4 regions of the Ruegeria sp. AG7 genome follow, and region 2 is predicted to be linked to each of the others. Evidence: riboswitches for the same ligand, from Rfam matches in the RefSeq annotation. Region 2 holds a riboswitch; each other region holds the start of a gene.
What was found. A riboswitch is a leader RNA that binds a small molecule or an ion and turns the genes downstream of it on or off. The one in region 2 is predicted to bind cobalamin.

Region 1 (4,537 bases), on a different contig from region 2:
ATAAAGCCCTGCTGCTAACGCCATCTGGGCCAATGCGGCCTGCGCGGCGACTTCTCCGCCGGTATCACACAGATGTGCCAGCCGCCGCAGGGTCGAGAGGGGCAGGGTCGAATACTCATCCAACCGAGTGTCTTCTCGCCCATCCGCCGGTAGAACGGCCAGCGCGATGCCTTTGGCCTGCGCCAGTGCCAGAACCTGTTGCAGCCCGTAAGACCAATAGGGCACGCCGCCGATCAGACGGATCAGGATGCCCTTTGCGCCTTCAAGTGTCTGTTCAACATAGGTGTCGACGGACAGGGGGTGTTTCAATGCAGCAAGATTGGCCAGCCGCATCGTGGGCATCCGCCCCTCAGGTCCGCCGCCGCGATGCCAGCCCTCCGCGAAAGCGCCCAGGTCACTGTCGGAAAAGGACAGTACAACCAGATCGGCCGGGCTTTGGCCCAGATCGGTTGGGGTCTCGGTTTCCTCGAGCCCGTGGCTTTCGCGAAAGACGACGTGCATGACTTACTCGGCAACCTCGGTCACACCCACTAGGATATCACGGATCTCAGCCTCTTTGATGTCGTCATGTTCGGCAATGACGACCAGGCGCGAGCGGCGCACCTCACCGGGTTCCCACGGGCGGTCGTATTGGTGACGAACCCGTGCGCCGACAGCCTGAACCAGCAGGCGCATCGGTTTGCCTGTGACGGCGGCATAGCCTTTGACGCGCAGGATATTAAGCTCAGTTGCCAGACGTTCAATCCTGGCAACCAGTTCCGCCGGGTCGGTCTGTTCCGGCAACTCGACGATGATGCTTTCGAAATCGTCATGCTCATGATCGTGATGGCCATCGTGATGTGACGGGCGCGCGTCCATGTCATCTTCGGCGGCAGCCTCAAGGCCAAGCACGACGCGTACGTCGACGACACCCTCGGCAACCTCGACGACAGGAAGCGGGCGCGGCGCCTCAGCGGCGATGATCTGTTTAGCTTTCGCGACACCTTCGGGACCTGCCAGATCGGGCTTGGTCAGCAGGATGATATCCGCGCACGAGATCTGATCCTCGAACACCTCGGACAAGGGTGTTTCGTGGTCGATCGAGTCATCAGCCAGCCGTTGGGCATCCACCGCTTCAACGTTCGGAGCAAAGCGACCGGCGGCCACGGCCTCGGCATCGGCCAGCGCAATAACGCCATCAACGGTAATTTTCGAACGGATATCAGGCCACTCAAACGCTTTCAGCAGCGGTTTGGGCAGTGCAAGGCCGGATGTTTCGATCAAAATGTGATCCGGGCGCGGTTCCAGCGCCATCAGCGCCTCGATGGTCGGGATGAAATCGTCGGCCACGGTGCAGCAGATGCAGCCGTTTGCCAGTTCCATGATGTTTTCCGCAGGGCATTCCGGAATCGCGCAGGACTTCAGGATGTCGCCATCAACACCCACATCGCCAAACTCGTTAACAACAATCGCAAGGCGCTTGCCCTGCGGGTTCTGCATCAGATGGCGCACCAGCGTGGTTTTGCCCGAGCCCAGAAAGCCGGTGATCACAGTGACGGGGAGTTTTTCAAGGTTCGACATGATCTCAGGCTCCAATCGGGGGAATGCGCGAGGCGCAGTTTTTGCGGAAATGTTCAGGACGGTCGCGCCATTTCACCAGACCATCGCCTGTGGCCAGATACTTAGTCGCGCCATCGATGATGACATCGACGTGATCGATTTCGTTCAGATTCTCGTAAACAAAGGTCCAGCGATCCGGCCCGCCCCGAAGAACGATGGAACAGCCCTGATCACAGTTCGAAAGGCATTCGACCTGTTTCAGAGTGATACCATCCGGCAGGACAGCCTGTTCCAGGGCCTTGTGCAACAATGTGCCGGGACGCTCAGCGTCATCCTCGACGGGCAGACCCCGGCGGCAAGTCGTGCAGACCAGTAGCTCTACCGGTTCGTTCTCGGTCATGTCTCTCATCCCCCCAAATCCTCTTCGCGGGGGACGGGGTTTCATGCGGGCACCACGTCTGCACATGGACCCGACACCGGAACACCCCGCCCGGTTTCAACTTCGGGTGTTGGCAGGTCTCCCGGCTTGCGGATGCCAGAGCGGTCGCTCTGTCGGATGTCCCGCCTTCCCGGCACAGGCCAGTGGCATTGGGCATCCTCTCCGGTCACGGTCGCGGGGGCGGCTGCGTTTGGCGGATGAACCGTTGACGCATTCCCTTTTCATCGGCTGTCGCCGACACCAACGACAGGGACATGCGGCACCGCTGACCCGCTTGTCAAGCGGTTCGCGCGCAACAAATAAGCCAAGGAGAAAAAAGCGACCTGTAGGCGTCGTTCGGCGGCATGAAGAATGTGTTCGGTATGTGGTCGCATGACGGGAAAACGACGAACTTGGAGATGCGTCATATGAAAGTGGGATTTATCGGTCTGGGTAACGTAGGCGGCAAGCTTTCGGGATCCCTTTTGCGCAACGGCATTGATCTGACTGTGCATGACCTGAACGCGGATCTGGTGGCCGAGTTTGTCGCCAAAGGTGCAAAGGCGGCTGAGGGGCCCGCCCAGTTGATGCGCGATTGCGATGCGGTGATCACCTGTCTGCCGTCTCCGGCAGCATCGGACGCAGTCATGCAGGAGATGTTGCCCGAAGTGGGCCCCGGTAAGATCTGGATGGAGATGTCGACCACCGACGAGGCCGAAGTCAAACGCCTGGGTGCCGAAGTCATATCGCGCGGCGGTGCGGCCGTCGATTGCCCGGTTTCTGGCGGGTGCCACCGTGCCGCGACAGGCAATATCTCGATCTTTGCGGGCTGTGACCGGGAAACGTTTGAACGAATTCTGCCGTTCCTGACGACAATGGGTCGTCGGGTTTTGCACACCGGCGAACTGGGCTCGGCCTCGGTGCTGAAAGTGATGACCAATTATCTTGCCACCGCCAACCTGATCACCTGCGCCGAAGCACTGGTTACGGCAAAGGCTGCGGGGATGGATCTGAACACGACCTATGAGGCGATCAAAATCTCGTCCGGCACGTCCTTCGTGCACGAAACCGAAAGTCAGGTCATCTTGAACGGGTCGCGCGATATTTCCTTCACCATGGATCTGGTGAAGAAGGATATCGGTCTGTTTCAGGAGGTCGCCGACCGCGCCGGGGTGCCGCTGGAAATAAACCCGGTGATGATCAACATCTTTAACGATGGTATCGCACGCTATGGCGAACGCGAGCTTTCACCAAATATTATCAAGCGGCTGGAAGAGGCAACCGGCCTGGATATCACCGCCCCGGGCTTCCCTGCCGAAATGACGGATGATGAGCCGGAGGAGCCGGGATACGAGGTTGTGCCACAAGGGCGCGCCTGAACGTAAAGCACATACCAGACAAAATCTCGCCCCTTGAACGAGCAGGGGTAGGCAGGTGTTCCGAAAAACACGCCATATCTGGCCCGCAATTCGACAGAATCGCGGGCCTTGAACGTCTTGAAATACCGAGCGTCGCACGCGTGTACTGCGGGGTTAAGTCAGCGATTTGGATGTTGTTGGAGGCGAGTACCGGAATCGAACCGGTGTACACGGATTTGCAATCCGCTGCGTCACCACTCCGCCAACTCGCCTTTTCAAGTAAAATCAAATACTTGCTGTGGTGTAACTGGGTTTTTAACAGCTTTCCTCGGGGGCGTCCAGTGGATTGCGTGCGAATTTGCCGGCAAGACTGAAATTTGCCGAAGTCCATGCCCAAGAAGGTGATCACGATTCAGGTTGCGGCAACAGGGGCGTTGCTGGAAGGTTCAGGATATGGCACAAGCCCGACATCTTTGGGAATGAGACGAGATATCCAATGACTGACTTCGCAGCCCGGCGCCGCACAATGGTTGATACACAGATCCGCCCCTCTGACGTCACCAAGTTCCCGATCATTGAGGCTATGCTGAGTGTTCCGCGGGAAAGCTTCGTACCCGATTCTCAACGCGAGGCGGCCTATGTGGACGGCCTGATTGATCTGGGTGGAGGGCGCAGCATGCTGGAGCCGCGGACCCTGGCTAAAATGCTGGACGTGCTGAACATATCCAAGGACGAGATGGTCCTCGATATCGCTCCGGCAATGGGATATTCCACGGCTGTCACCGCACGGATGGCTGAGTTGGTTGTGGGTGTTGAATGCGACGAAACCCTTGCAGCCGAGGCGCAAAACCTCTTGGCCGAAGCTGACGTGCACAACGCCATCATCCACGTCGGCGCGTTGGAACAGGGTGTGGCGGAACACGGCCCCTATGATGCGATCATGGTGCAGGGCGGTGTCGAGCAGGTGCCCGATGCCCTGTTGGATCAGCTCAAGGACCACGGTCGGATCGTGTGTCTGTTTGTCAACGGCAACCTGGGTACCGTGCGGATCGGTCGAAAAACCGGTGGTCGCGTCAGTTGGCGTGATGTGTTCAATGCCCATGCGCCGGTTCTGGAAGGTTTTTCGGCAGAGTGTGCATTTTCGCTATAGTCCGCCGATAGATTTTTCTATCGCCTTGATTAGTTGAAAAGAAGGCCGCAAACTGCCTGTAGGGCAGTGTAA
Region 2 (4,537 bases):
GACCGTGCAGTTACGCGTTCGGCTGTATCAGCCTGTTGTTCAACAATGGCAATCCGTTGGGCAATCTGTCTGCGCGACAAATGCGAAACGGGATGGCCCGCTATGACGACTTTTCCCGAAACCGGACGTGCCAAACCCGCCAACAGGCGCATCAGAGTTGATTTGCCCGAACCGTTGGGTCCGACCAAAGCCAGTGTTTCTCCGGGCTCCACAACAAACGATACGTCTGACAGCAAAGTCTTGCCGCGAACCGAAAATGTCAGGTTTTGCGCCTCGATCTTCATTGGGCGTTCCTCTGGCCGCGCACCAGAATTACGGCAAAGGCAGGCGCACCGATCAGGGCGGTAACCACCCCAATCGGCAGAACCTGACCCGGGATGATGATGCGCGACACGATATCGGCGCCGATCAGGAAGACCGCTCCGATCAAGGCGGCCGTTGGGATAAGCCTGCGATGCCCCGGTCCTACAAGGAACCGGGCAGCATGAGGGATGACCAGCCCGACAAAGCCGATGGACCCGACGATCGAAACCATGACCGCTGTTGTCAGCGCGGTGGCGAAGATCAGGGTTGCCTGCACCCGCCGCACCGGTATGCCCAGCGAGGCCGCTGAATCAGTGCCGAAAATAAATGCGTCCAAAGCTCTGGCGTGAAAGCGGCAAATAAGCCAGCCGGCAAGGGCCACCGGAATGGCCAGATATACATCCGGCCAGCGCACGCCGCTGAGGTTTCCCATCAGCCAGAACATGATCCCGCGCGCCTGATCGGCATTGGCGGATTTGGCGATGATGAAGGCCGTTAGCGCATTGAACAACTGAGACCCGGCAATTCCCGCCAAAACGATTTGCGCCGTCGCAGCCCGCCCGCCGCCTGCGCCGGAGGCTCGGGCCAGCAACGCGACAAAACCAAAAGCCAAAAGCGCGCCATTGAACGCGCCAAAAGACAGCGACAAAGCTCCCCCGCCCAAACCAGCGATGGTTACAGCCACGGCACCTGTCGAGGCCCCGGCAGAAATGCCCAAAATATAAGGGTCAGCCAACGGGTTTCGCAGCAATGCCTGCAACACGACCCCTGCGACAGCCAGACCGGCACCGCAGGACGCAGCGACCAGAGCGCGAGGAATCCGGTAGCTCCAGATAATACCCTGATCAATTGGGTCGACGGGCAGGTCCGCTCCGGCCAGCTTGTTGACCAGAACGGAGAGAACCAAATCGGGCGACAACGAGGTTTCCCCGATCATCGCGCCCGCAAGGACCGCCGCAATCAACAATGGCACAGTTAGGCACGCGGCCTTGAAACCCTGCCGAAAGATTGCGGCGACCTCGTTCACAGGTTGTTTCCGATGGTATCCAGCTTCTCGGCCAGATCCTCCAGCGCCGGGATCGCGCGGATGGTGGCGTCCATGGCCTGCGCATCCATAACGACAATCCTGTCATTCTTGACCGCATCCATCTGGCTGGTCACCGGATCAGCGCGCAGGAACTCCAGCTTTTTCAGGTAGTCGTCCGCAGCAAAGCGACGGCGGTCCATCTTGGCAATCACGATCACTGTCGGGTTGGCCTTGGCAATGGTCTCCCAGCCAACTGTTGGCCATTCTTCATCCGTCTCGATGACGTTGCGGATGCCCAATGTGCTCATCATGTATCCCGGTGCGCCCTTCTGCCCGGCCACAAACGGATCGCTTTCCATTTCAGGAGATGAAAACCAGAATACGGCTGACACGTCGTCCAGTTTCACGGCTTGCGCCTTGGCGACGGCTGCGGCTTCGCGGGCCTTGTACTTGGCAACCAGGTCCGTGCCGCGTTCGGACACATCAAAGGCTGCCGCCAGTTCTTCGATACCCTGATACAGCGTATCGGTCGAGAACGCTTGCAGGCGGGTGCCATCGCCGCCGACCGTATTGTCTTTGCCGACGCAATCCGCAGGCATCACGTAAGTTGGAATACCCAGTTCGTGAAATTGCTCACGCGTGGCGACGATGCCCTCGGGTCCGACATGCCATTCATATTGCGCTGCGACCAGTCCCGGCCGCTTGGCAACAACGCTTTCAAAGCTGGGATCATTGTCTGCCAGACGCTCTACCTTGGCATTCACCTCGGCATATTCAGGCAGCACCTCGTTGAACCAGACCGAAGTTCCAAGAACCTGCTCGCCCAGACCCAGCGCATAAAGCACCTCGGTCGCGGCTTGGCCGACCGTGACTGACGACGTCACTGGCGCGTCAAACGTGACCGAGTGACCGCAGTTTTCGATGGTTAAGGGAAAGTTTCCTTCGGCGGCAGCGCTGGTAGCCAGCAAGGAAAGGCCAATCAGGCCAGTGCGTAGAAACATGACAATCGATCTCCATGTGTCAATGACCAGAGAACGGGTGAATGGGCATTTACCGAAGCAACAGACGCTTTTCTGCCTGCTGTGAGCGCAGAGTGGTACATAGCCCGCCCGGCGCGTTTCTTCGGCAACCTCCCCGGACAACCCCGCCCGGTGTGTTTCGGTTTCATACCGGCAGGTCTCCTGACTGACGGGTCTTTGTCTGTCCTGTCTTCCCAGACCGAAATGGCCCAGTGACGGAATGGACAGCGCTCGCCGCCTACAGTTGCGGGGGCAGTTCCGGTTGGCACCAAAAGGCACCTCGGATTCCCTCTTAGCCACATCGGGACCGGTAAAACGCGGGTACCTTAACACTTACTCTGCGGCAAGAAAAAACTCGGGGGTCTTTCCCATTTTCTCCCAAGGGCATGAACCTGCGCGTCTCAACATGGTGCTGACGTCAGACAAGCCGCTGAGAAGGCGCTACAATCCGCCCCGAGGACGTCGGTGTGTGATATATAGGAAAATCATGGCTGGGGTGGTAGGAATCCTTGCCGACCGATGAAACCTATGGGCTTTTCAGCGAAGCCCGAGAAACTGGGGCGGTTTCGGGGGCATTTTGCTGAGCTAAGCGACGGGCGGAATGGAGCGTCAGCGGGTCAGCACGGGCATTCGCTAAGCTCTGCGCCGGGCATTTTGACCGCTAGAACGACCGCTCACTGGCGCTTTGGGGATAGCTTACGAGACCGCCAACCTGGACCGCTGACGACTAGCCCGGGTGCTGACGGGGTTCGCTGGTGCTGGCGGTTCGGGGGCTTTGGTGGGGTGAGCGGAAGTTCAAGCCTAGTGCAGCGAATGGCTGCTGAGAGCCCAAAGTGCCAAATGCTGCGGAACGCATGAACTAGTAAGGTGGGCGGACACCGGCTATTCTCTGCGACCGCGAGAAACCCGAGTCGAAACGGCGAAAGCTGCCGTTCAGTCCGGGCTTCAAGATCATTTTCTGAACCGGACCTTCGCTGCGCCGGTTTCGAGCGTCTCACATGCGGACGAAGCAGTCATTGAGACAACAAACCGGCCAGCCAAGTTATTCGGGCACACCAGCTCGACGCAAGCCTTCAATCAGGTGCTCTAGATCATCTTTGTTTTTGTAGGGAAGCCTTTCAGAAATCTTCGACAGCGACTCGTCTGGCCGCAGCCTCAGATACTCTTCGGCATGCACTCGAGCAGCATCCAGGTTATCCAGCTTTGCATAGGCTGCCGCCAGTATCTGGTGCAAACCATCATGGTCCGGATATCGTGCCAGTCCCTGTTCAAGTGCTGCGATAGCGTCATCGTAACTCTGGGTGAGATAGAGCGCCGTCCCCAACACTTCGTAGTAGAAACCCATGGCGAATACCGGATTATACTGTAAGGCAAGCCGCGCCTCTTTGACCGCGTCTTCTGAGGCACCGGACGCAAGCAGGTAGTACCCGAGCGCGAAATGTGCATCAGCATTGCTGGGCTCCAACTCTACCGCTTTTTGTCCCTCTACCACGGACAACGAGTTTCGCCTCGTCCAACAATAGACGTCGCCAAGAACCATATGGGCTTTGGCTAACCCGGTATCCAACTTAACGGCTTGCTTGGCATGCTTCAGAGCAAGCTCAAGTGTCGCTTCAGGATCTGGGCTCCACCGAAATGCATCATGCACCAAAGCCCAGGCGAGCCCCGCGTATGCCGGAGCGTATGCTGCGTCGAGCTCGATTGCACGCTCGTAGAGTTCGCGCGCTCTTGCATTGTCAGCCTTGGTCGTAAGCGCATGAAACGCGTTGCCTTGCAGGACATAATCGTACGCCTGAAGGCTTTTGACTTCTTTTCGAAATGCCCGTTCTTGTTCCGCTCGAGTAAGCGTCACCGCCAACGTCGAGACAATGCTCTCGGTGATACGGTCCTGAAAGTCGAAGATTTCCGCCAGTTCTCCATCGAACCGGTCGGCCCACAGCTGGTTGGAGTTCTCCGTATCGATCAGCGTCGCGTTGACGCGAACTCGGCCGCCGCCCCGGCGCAAACTTCCCTCGAGTACGTACCGGACCCCAAGCTCTCGGGCTGCTTCCCCAGCGGAGTGAGGCCGTTTCTTGTAATCTCGGGTCGCGTTGCGAGCGATGACGACAAGCCCCGAAATCTTGGATAGATCGGTGGCGATGTCGTCAGCGACGCCCTCGGAAAAATATTCGTCCTCCCGGTCGTTCGA
Region 3 (4,537 bases), on a different contig from region 2:
ACTTTAGCAAGGTTTCAGGCGTGTGGGTGGTTTTGATAAGTGGAAGGCCGCGCAGCGGCCTTCCAAACATTCAGCTTAACCCCAGCAGAGGTCCATGCCTTCCTGAACCGAGATGGACTCGACGCCGTCGGCGGCCTTATCCGTCACAAGCGCCACGCCGGTGTCAAAAAAGTCCTTACCGGGTGTGTTCTCGGGCTTCACGCCTTCGTCCGCCCATTTTTTGACGGCCTCAACGCCCAGCGATGCCATCAGCAGCGGGTATTGCTGTGATGTTGCACCGATGACGCCGTCCGCCACGTTCTGCACGCCAGGGCAGCCGCCATCGACGGAAACGATCAACACGTCATTTTCGCGCCCGATAGCCTTAAGCGCTTCATAAGCGCCCGCTGCCGCCGGTTCGTTGATGGTGTGCACCACGTTGATCGTCGGGTCTTTGGCCAGCAGGTTCTCCATGGCGCGACGACCGCCTTCTTCGTTGCCAGCGGTGACATCGCTACCAACAAGACGCGGGTCGTTTTCATCGCCAATCACGTTCGGATCGGCCAGATCAACACCGAACCCCTGCAGGAACCCCTGATTGCGAAGCACATCCACAGTGGGCTGGCTGACCGCAAGGTCCAACGTGGCGATTTTGGCGTCATTTGCCGCATCTCCCAGCGTGGCTTTTGCCCATTGTCCGATCAGAAGCCCCGCAAGGAAATTGTCCGTGGCAAAGGTCGCGTCGGCCGAGTCGATAGGCTCAAGTGGGGTGTCCAGCGCAATCACCAGCAGCCCGGCATCGCGGGCCTGCTGCACCGCTGGAACGATAGACGACGTATCCGACGCGGTCAGCAGGATACCCTTTGCGCCATCCAGAATGCAGGTTTCAATGGCCTGAACCTGAGTTTCGTGGTCTCCGTCGACTTTGCCGGCAAAGGCTTTCAGCTTCATGCCAAGCTCTTCGGCTTTAGCCGTGGCACCCTCTCTCATTTTAACAAAGAAAGGGTTGGTATCCGTCTTGGTGATCAGGCAAACGGTTTCACCTTCGGCCATTGCACTGCTTGCCATGGCCGTAACCGCCAGCGCCGTTGCGCCTGCAAGTTTCGCAAGTTTCATCGGTAGTCCTCCCAGTTTTCCCAATGCCCGTCCGGGCATACGTTTGATCGGGCGAAAACCGGCCCGATCGAACGTGAAAACCATCACAAGATTCGAATTTCGAGTCAATAAATAAATCACTCTTATTTATTATTGACAGAAAGGAAGGGTTTTTACATTGTCGTCATGAAGGGGATGGCCGTGTCTGCAATGAACTCTCAGGGCAATACTACTGGCGTACGCGAGCCAGACATGCGCGGCACCAACCAAAGTGGAATGCGGGCCCGAAATGAACGGCTTGTCCTGTCACTGGTCCGGCGCCATCAGGCCCTCGCAAAATCTGAAATCGCGCGCATGACCGGCCTGTCGGCGCAGACGGTCTCGGTCATCATGCGCCAGTTGGAGAACGATGGGTTGCTGTTGCGGGGCGAACCGATCCGGGGAAAAGTTGGGCAGCCATCGGTTCCCATGCGCCTGAACCCGGACGGCGCGTATTTCTTTGGGCTCAAAGTCGGGCGGCGTAGTACCGAACTGGTGCTGACGGATTTTCTTGGCAACGTCAGGCACCGCGAACGGCGGACCTATGATTTTCCGACGCCCGAGGCGACATTGAGCTTTTCCACAGAAAGCCTCGACAAAGTGATGGCGTCAATGTCGCCCGAGGCGCGCAGCAGAATCGCGGGCCTTGGGATTGCCATGCCGTTCTACCTTTGGGACTGGGCACAAACATTGCAGGTTCCTCAGGAAAAAATGGATCCGTGGCGTGACGCGGACCTGAAAGGCGCGCTAGCCGCAAGCTATGACGTGCCGGTATTTTTGCAGAACGACGCAACCGCGGCCTGCGGTGCCGAGCTGGTGTTTGGCCCTGCAGAAGGCCCACGAGATTTCCTGTATTTCTATGTCGGCTTCTTCATCGGGGGCGGGGTGGTTCTGAACGGCTCCATCTTTTCAGGGCGGGGAAATGCCGGTGCGCTTGGTCCATTGCCTGTGCCGGACGACGCAGGCGGAGTGAAACCATTGATAGATGTCGCCAGTCTTTATGTGCTGGAGCGCGCAGTTGGTGGGAATGCCGAAACAGCCGGCTCAATCTGGGAAACGACACGGCATTGGGACGTACCGGAAACCCACCTTGAGAATTGGCTGAACCAGGCGGCGCACGGAATCGCCCATGCCATCGTCTCTTCTTGCAGCCTGATCGATTTCGAATGTGTCAAGATTGATGGCTGGATGCCTGCTGATATCAAGGCGCGGCTGGTGGAAAGGGTTGAGCTCAAACTATCCCATATGAACCTGACCGGGCTTGAACGGCCCTTGGTGCTGGCAGGGGCGGCGGGCCCGGATGCCCGGTCATTGGGGGCGGCCAGTTTGCCATTGTCGGAAAGATACCTGCTCGAGGGGTAGGTTCATCCCCGAAAAACCCCGACCTGTATCCAAAGCGGATCAACCGGAAAAAGGGCATTGCCCGCTGAACTTTTTGACAGCCAGCGCAATTGATCGTTGACGGATGCCGAAGAAGTCTGGCAAGCCGCTCGGCATGTCCGGTTCCGGGGCGTGCTCTGGAATCAATAGGGAATGCGGTGCGGGCTTTGGCCCAATTCCGCAACTGCACCCGCAACTGTAAGCGGCGAGCAGGGCTGAAGTGCCACTGGAGTTAATCCGGGAAGGCCAGCCCAACGCTTTGACCCGCAAGTCAGGATACCTGCCGGACATGTGCCTTTGACAAGGGCACTCCTAATCGGCGACGGGATGTGCGTCGGAGCAGGATGCTTGAAAAAGCAGCTCGGCTTGGACGTCCCCGCAGTCAAAACGCATCTCGTACCGGGGTTGGTACGATGGGACAAGGACGACTATTGATGACCAAGCTGCTTTCTGCGGCCGCTGTGGCGATGGCGCTTCCAGCGATGGCAAATGCGCATTTCCTGCTGGAATACACCTCTGACACCATGATCGACGCACCGGGGAATGTTCCGGTCAAGCTGATCTTCTGGCATCCGTTCTCGAACGGGCATGTCATGGATCTGGACAAGCCGCAGGAATTCTACGTGATCCACAACGGTCAGAAAACCGACCTGCTGGACACTCTGGAACCCGTGCGTTTCACCGGTGGGGAAAACGAAGGCGCGGCATTCAAGGGTTATGTTCCGGTCAAACGGTCGGGCGACTATGTGCTGGTGACAGTTCCCCAGCCCTATTACGAGGGGTCTGAGGATATCTATATCCAGCAGATCGCCAAGGCATTCCTGAACCGCAACGAATTGCCGACCGACTGGATGAACCCGGTGGGCTTGCCGGTTGAGATCATCCCGCTCAACAAACCGACCAACATCATCGCGGGTTCGACCTTTACGGGTCGAGTTATGGCAGAAGGCCAACCGGTTGCGGGTGCCGAGATCGAGATCGAGTACATGGCCGCAGAACCGGACATGGAAAGCACGGCTGCTTCGGCCCCGACCGTCTCGCCGTTGCCGGGTGGTGCATTGGTCGCAACTTCGGATGATAACGGGTATTTCACATTCGGCGTTCCAAAAGCCGGATATTGGGGTTTTGCAGCGCTCGGCGCCGGTCCCGTGACCGAACACAATGGCAAAGAACTCAGCCAGGACGCGGTCATCTGGATCCGCGCCTGGGATTTGGAGTAACCGTAGATGCATATCGTTGACGGAGCCTTGTCCAACCCGGTTGTGATCGGCGGTGCCGTCGCTGCGGCGGGTGGAATTGCCATGGGCCTCAGGTCGCTGGATCTTGATCGCATCCCCACTGCGGGGGTGGTGTCAGCCAGCTTTTTCGTGGCATCGCTGATCCATGTTCCTATTGGTCCGTCGTCGGTGCACCTGATCCTCAACGGTATGGCCGGGCTTTTGCTGGGGTGGGCCGCATTCCCGGCCCTGTTCGTCGGGCTTTTGCTGCAAGCCGTCTTCTTTGGCTTTGGCGGGTTGACGGTATTGGGGATCAACACCCTGAACATCGCGTTGCCCGCGGTTCTGGCCGGACTGATCTTTAGCCGCCTGATCGCCCACGGCTCACCGCTGCAAGGTGCGATATGGGGCGGGGTCGGCGGTGCCTTTGCCACTGCCGCCACAACCGGCATGGTTGCGTTTTCACTGGCCTTGTCCGGGGATGCCTTCCTGCCTGCGGCCAAGCTTGTTTTCTTTGCACATATTCCTGTCATGGCGATTGAGGCGATCCTGACCGGGTTCGCGGTTTTGCTGGCGCGCAAGGTCAAGCCCGAGCTGTTTGTCAAACGAGCGGTCGCATGAGGTATCTGGCAATCGTTCTGGCGCTGTGCTGCGCACCCCTACCTGCCTTAGCGCATAAGGTCATAGCCGGAGTGTTTAAATCCGGTGACGCCATCGAAGGCGAAATCGGCTTTTCCAACGGCGACATGGCAAGCGATACCGAGGTCATCGTCAACGGCCCGGACGGAGCCGAGCTGGGCCGTATCGTAACAGATGCAGATGGGTTC
Region 4 (4,537 bases), on a different contig from region 2:
GGACTGGTTGGAGATGTCGGCCAGCGTATTCAACCAGTTAAAGCCCGGTTCCGAGCCCGAACTGATCAACCCTGAACGGGCCGGGTACAATTTCGACATCGTGTTTGGACTGTCTTATCAGATCGACCCTACTCAGCCGCCTCGATACGATGCGCAGGGGAAAATGATCCATCCAGACCACAGGCGGATCAGCGATCTGACATATGCAGGCCGCCCCGTACGACCGGAGCAGATGTTCGTTATGGCGCTGAACAATTACCGCGCCAGCGGAGGCGGGCATTTCCCGCATGCGACAACGTCTGAGTTCATCAGCCTGCCACCGCTGAGCATCAAGGACCTTGTGCGGGATTACCTGGCGCAGCACCTTCCGCCCGATCCGATCGTCACGCAGCCCTACCCGTTCTCGCTGATACCGCAGCGGGGCGTGACAACAATTCTTCGCACAGGTGCGGGCGCCCCGAAATATTTGGATGAGTTGCGCAGGTTCGATCCCGTGTTGCTGGGCTCGGATGGCAGGGGATTTGAACGCATCCGCCTGACGCTCTGACGGGTTGTCTTTTCCCGTTGCCTTCCCTATATCCGGACTCGAGAGGTTGGCGCGGGCGAGCGCCTCGCCAACCTGGTCAGGTCCGGAAGGAAGCAGCCACAACGAGCCCCGCTTGGGTCGATGTCCAACCTCTCACTTCGTGAACCACAGCCACAGGAGGGCTTTATGATTGTAGTGAAAACCCTTCGGGCAGACTGGTTCTGATTCACCGGAATCACCGGACTGCCTGAACACACGACCTGCGGATGCGCGCATGCCATCCGTTGGCATTGCTGTTTCTGAAAACAGGCAGATAAATGTCTTATACGCTTTCGGACCTGGGATGGTCCTCTTACTTTGCCGCGCAGCATGCGGTTTTTCCTTCTGACACGCCCTTTCGTATCGCATCGGTACATCGGGACCGTCTGATCGGGCTGAGCCCGGATGGTGATATCCCTTTGCTGACACCGGATAATCCGACCGGTTCATATGCCGTTGGGGATTGGGTCCTTGCCGACGCCGAAAACCGCGTGCGTCACATTCTGGACCGGCGCAGCCTGCTGCAACGCAGGGCTGCCGGTACAGGTGCCGCAACACAACTGATAGCAGCCAATGTCGATGTGTTGTTCATCGTCAGCTCGTGCAACGCCGATTTCAACCTGCCCCGGCTGGAACGTTATCTGGCGCTGGCACATCAGGCCGGATGTTATCCTGTCGTTGTCCTGACGAAAGCTGACCAGTCGGATGACCCCGGCAGTTTCTCGGGACAAGTGCAATCTCTGGACCCTTTTTTGTCGGTACTGGCGATCAATGCGCTGGACCCGGCAGATATCGAAAAGGTTCTGGCATGGTGCCCCAAAGGCCAGACCGGCGCGCTGGTCGGGTCGTCGGGCGTGGGTAAAACGACGCTCAGCAACGCCATGACGGATCAAAACCTCGCCACCTCTGGAATTCGCGAAGACGACGCACGGGGCAGGCACACGACAACGGTGCGCGCGTTGCACCGGATGGGTAACGGTGGCTGGCTGATTGACACGCCGGGAATGCGCGCATTGCGTTTGTTGGACGCTCAGGACGGGATCGACAACGTGTTCTCGGACATCACAGAGCTTGGCCAAAGCTGCCGCTTTTCGGATTGTCAGCACGAGACCGAGCCCGGCTGTGCCGTGCAGAACGCAATAGGCAAGGGCGTTCTTGATCCGGCGCGGCTGGACCGTTGGCGCAAGCTGCGGCGCGAAGATCAGCGAAACTCGGAAACCGTTGCGCAATCGCGGGCGCGGGACAAGGCGTTCGGCAAGATGGTCCGCGGTGTCATGCAGGACAAGAAGCTTCGCAAACGGCCATAGCTGCAAGGTGTTATGGAAAACCTGCGTCGCGTCTGATCAGGCGATCAGGCGCGGCCAGACCGCTGCATTGCGCCGGGCAAATGCGCCTATGTGACCAATCTCCGGCAGCCCAAATTCGGCAGGCTTCAGAAGGTGGCGTCTGGCCCCGGGGCCATACAGATCGGCAAGGCGCCAAACCGCCTCGGGCGGAACCATCTGGTCGTCTTCGAACGTGAACAGATCCACAGCTGTTCCAGAACTGCCCCAATGCGCATCAGGCAAATTCTGCCCGATCTCGGGAACGTAGCTAAGAGGAGCTGTGCACCATTTGCGCCATTGCCAGTAGACCGAGGCGGGCAGGTCCGAGCCAAACCCGATTGCTTTGCCAGGCAGATAGCCAAGCGCCCGCACCATCAGCGGTGCATGGCCATACCAGAACAGCCCCGCCAGCCCCCGATAGGGCCATGGGTGATCATTCAAAGTCACCAGCCCCGAACACACACAGATCATACGGTCAATCTGGTTGATATCCGGCTGCACCGGCCCCAGCATCGCACCGACCGAATGGCCGATGGTCCAGTGCTGCGCCTTTGGAAACCGCCTGCGCATCTCGGCCCGTGCCGCCGGCATATCGATCAATGCCCAATCCGCCATTGTAGCACGCGCGTCTTTCAGGCGGCCGACCAACGAAAGCCCGTAGTCCCGATAGTCATAGGTCAGGCAAGCCACCCCCCGCTTGGTAGCCAGCCATCGCGCAAAATGGCGATAATAGTCACGCGGCACACCTGTAGCACTGTTCAGCACAACAACGGTTTCCGGCTCACCCACAGGCCGGTACAACCGCGCCGACAAGGTCACGGACCCTGACGGAAAGCTGAAATCTTCGATCAACACCGTCTGTTCCGTATCCAACATGATCCCCGGCTTTCACTGAAACAATCGGTTTGCCTGCCTTCAATGCCGACGACACTAGGCCGGAACATAATCCGCATCCAGCATGACCAAACGTCCGGCCTAAAGATCGGCTTGACTCGGAACGCGATCAGACGCTAGCGGTTGTGTGATGGTTTCCGGCCCCTACAAGAGGTCGGGATGAAAAGGGAACACGGTGCGGTTTGTCTGGTCACACAGACATCAACCAAGTCCGCGACTGCCCCCGCAACTGTAAGCGGTAAGCAATGCCGAAATACCACTGGCCTATGGGCTGGGAAGGTCGGCAGAGCAATGACCCGCAAGTCAGGAGACCTGCCATCGGAACTGAAACCGAAACTCGGGCGGGGTGTCCGGGCAGGTCCTGACGGCGAAATGCTGTCCCACCTGCCCCAATATTCCAGCCCACCACGCGCGGAGGGCGCAGGATGATCTGGAAGACAAAATCACACGAATACAGCGCAACGGTGTGCCAGCGGACAGGGAAAACCTGCCCGGCTTTGGCGCGACTGGCCCGCTCGATTTCGGAAGCCATGGCGCAGGCGGTTTCGGCCACCAGCGAGGATTTCGAATTTGAAGGCAGCAGCGCGCTGTCACATTGCGCAGAAGGGTGCATGGCAACGATCAGAGCGCGATCCGACAGCGTTCGCATTTTCTGTGGAACACACCCTGACACGGCAACTCGGGATCTGGATGCCTATGCTGATTTGATCTTTGGACCTACATTCAGCACGCTGCCCTCGGGCACCATCGCGAACCTGCCTTGCGCCATGATCGAGGTTTCAACGATCCGCCCCCAAAAAACCGGCTACGCGCCACAGCAGCTTTCAGCTTGATCCCACTTCCACCTGTGCCGGGGTGATCCGGGACGCCCAGGCCAGCTGCGCATCGGTTTCGACAGCGCAGGGGCGCACGGCCCGCAAGCGGTCCAGTGCGTCGCTGGCGCGTTCACCGCATTCAACCATCAGTCGCAGAACAATCATCCCGGACCTGCCGCACCCCCCACGGCAGTGTACAAGGACCCGGCCACCGCCCGACAGTGCGTGTCGGGCCGTGGCGCTGACCTCTGGCCAGGCCTTCCGAACCGCTTGCGTCGGTGCTCCAAAATCTTCGATCGGCAGGTGAACCCACCGGCTGGCCCGGCTTTGGATGTCACTGCCAAAATGCTGCGCGCCATCCTGAAGCATTTCGACATCCGTCGTCATTGAAATCACAAGGCCCGGTTTCCACGCCGCAATCGTATCCAGATCGGTGGCGTAATCCCCGCCACGCCCTGGCATTGAAGTAAGGGCAAGCGTTCCGCCTCCGACCTGCAGAGCAAAAATGACCAGCTGCGACATGAAGTGCGTCCTCCCCCAAGGTACTCTTTACAAAATGAGTCATTAAATCCGCTGGTCCAGTTTAGTTGGAAACCAGTCCGTTTCTGAAACAAAAAATCATCTCGCCCCACAGTGGACGCGGACTGCCGCCGCCACTACGCTGTGCCGAAGCACCGAATCCGAGCGAGTAGACATGACAGACACGCCCAGCCCCGCCTATCAGGTTCTCGCCCGCAAATACCGCCCGGAAACCTTTGCCGACTTGGTGGGTCAGGACGCCATGGTGCGCACCCTGAAAAACGCTTTTGAGGCCGACCGGATTGCGCAGGCCTTTGTCATGACCGGCATTCGCGGAACGGGTAAAACCACCACGGCACGGATCATCGCCAAGGGCATGAACTGCATCGGACCGGATGGAACCGGAGGGCCGACAACAG

Region 1: linked by a shared signal. The riboswitch ahead of ACR0BF_RS12735 (DUF1636 family protein) and the one ahead of ACR0BF_RS16540 (ABC transporter substrate-binding protein) in region 2 are both predicted to bind cobalamin.
Region 3: linked by a shared signal. The riboswitch ahead of ACR0BF_RS19300 (DUF4198 domain-containing protein) and the one ahead of ACR0BF_RS16540 (ABC transporter substrate-binding protein) in region 2 are both predicted to bind cobalamin.
Region 4: linked by a shared signal. The riboswitch ahead of ACR0BF_RS02920 (hypothetical protein) and the one ahead of ACR0BF_RS16540 (ABC transporter substrate-binding protein) in region 2 are both predicted to bind cobalamin.

The regions. Positions count from the first base shown of each region.
Region 1 is NZ_JBQFYP010000008.1:125,080-129,616, reverse strand. It holds gene cobN (cobaltochelatase subunit CobN) at 1-501, opposite strand, end outside; gene cobW (cobalamin biosynthesis protein CobW) at 505-1,560, opposite strand; gene ACR0BF_RS12735 (DUF1636 family protein) at 1,565-1,939, opposite strand; cobalamin riboswitch at 2,034-2,238, opposite strand; gene ACR0BF_RS12730 (NAD(P)-dependent oxidoreductase) at 2,341-3,336, shown strand; tRNA gene ACR0BF_RS12725 (tRNA-Cys) at 3,514-3,587, opposite strand; gene ACR0BF_RS12720 (protein-L-isoaspartate O-methyltransferase family protein) at 3,812-4,465, shown strand.
Region 2 is NZ_JBQFYP010000014.1:57,053-61,589, forward strand. It holds partial or broken gene ACR0BF_RS16530 (ABC transporter ATP-binding protein) at 1-284, opposite strand, end outside; gene ACR0BF_RS16535 (FecCD family ABC transporter permease) at 281-1,330, opposite strand; gene ACR0BF_RS16540 (ABC transporter substrate-binding protein) at 1,327-2,331, opposite strand; cobalamin riboswitch at 2,485-2,676, opposite strand; gene ACR0BF_RS16545 (tetratricopeptide repeat protein) at 3,392-4,537, opposite strand, start outside.
Region 3 is NZ_JBQFYP010000026.1:14,975-19,511, reverse strand. It holds gene ACR0BF_RS19310 (substrate-binding domain-containing protein) at 76-1,095, opposite strand; gene ACR0BF_RS19305 (ROK family transcriptional regulator) at 1,285-2,475, shown strand; cobalamin riboswitch at 2,597-2,795, shown strand; gene ACR0BF_RS19300 (DUF4198 domain-containing protein) at 2,928-3,713, shown strand; gene cbiM (cobalt transporter CbiM) at 3,720-4,331, shown strand; gene ACR0BF_RS19290 (cobalt ABC transporter permease) at 4,328-4,537, shown strand, end outside.
Region 4 is NZ_JBQFYP010000001.1:557,562-562,098, forward strand. It holds gene ACR0BF_RS02900 (bifunctional 2',3'-cyclic-nucleotide 2'-phosphodiesterase/3'-nucleotidase) at 1-547, shown strand, start outside; RNA gene ffs (signal recognition particle sRNA small type) at 587-685, shown strand; gene rsgA (ribosome small subunit-dependent GTPase A) at 844-1,872, shown strand; gene ACR0BF_RS02915 (alpha/beta hydrolase family protein) at 1,909-2,766, opposite strand; cobalamin riboswitch at 2,900-3,118, shown strand; gene ACR0BF_RS02920 (hypothetical protein) at 3,210-3,617, shown strand; gene ACR0BF_RS02925 (protein-tyrosine phosphatase family protein) at 3,609-4,121, opposite strand; gene ACR0BF_RS02930 (DNA polymerase III subunit gamma/tau) at 4,294-4,537, shown strand, end outside.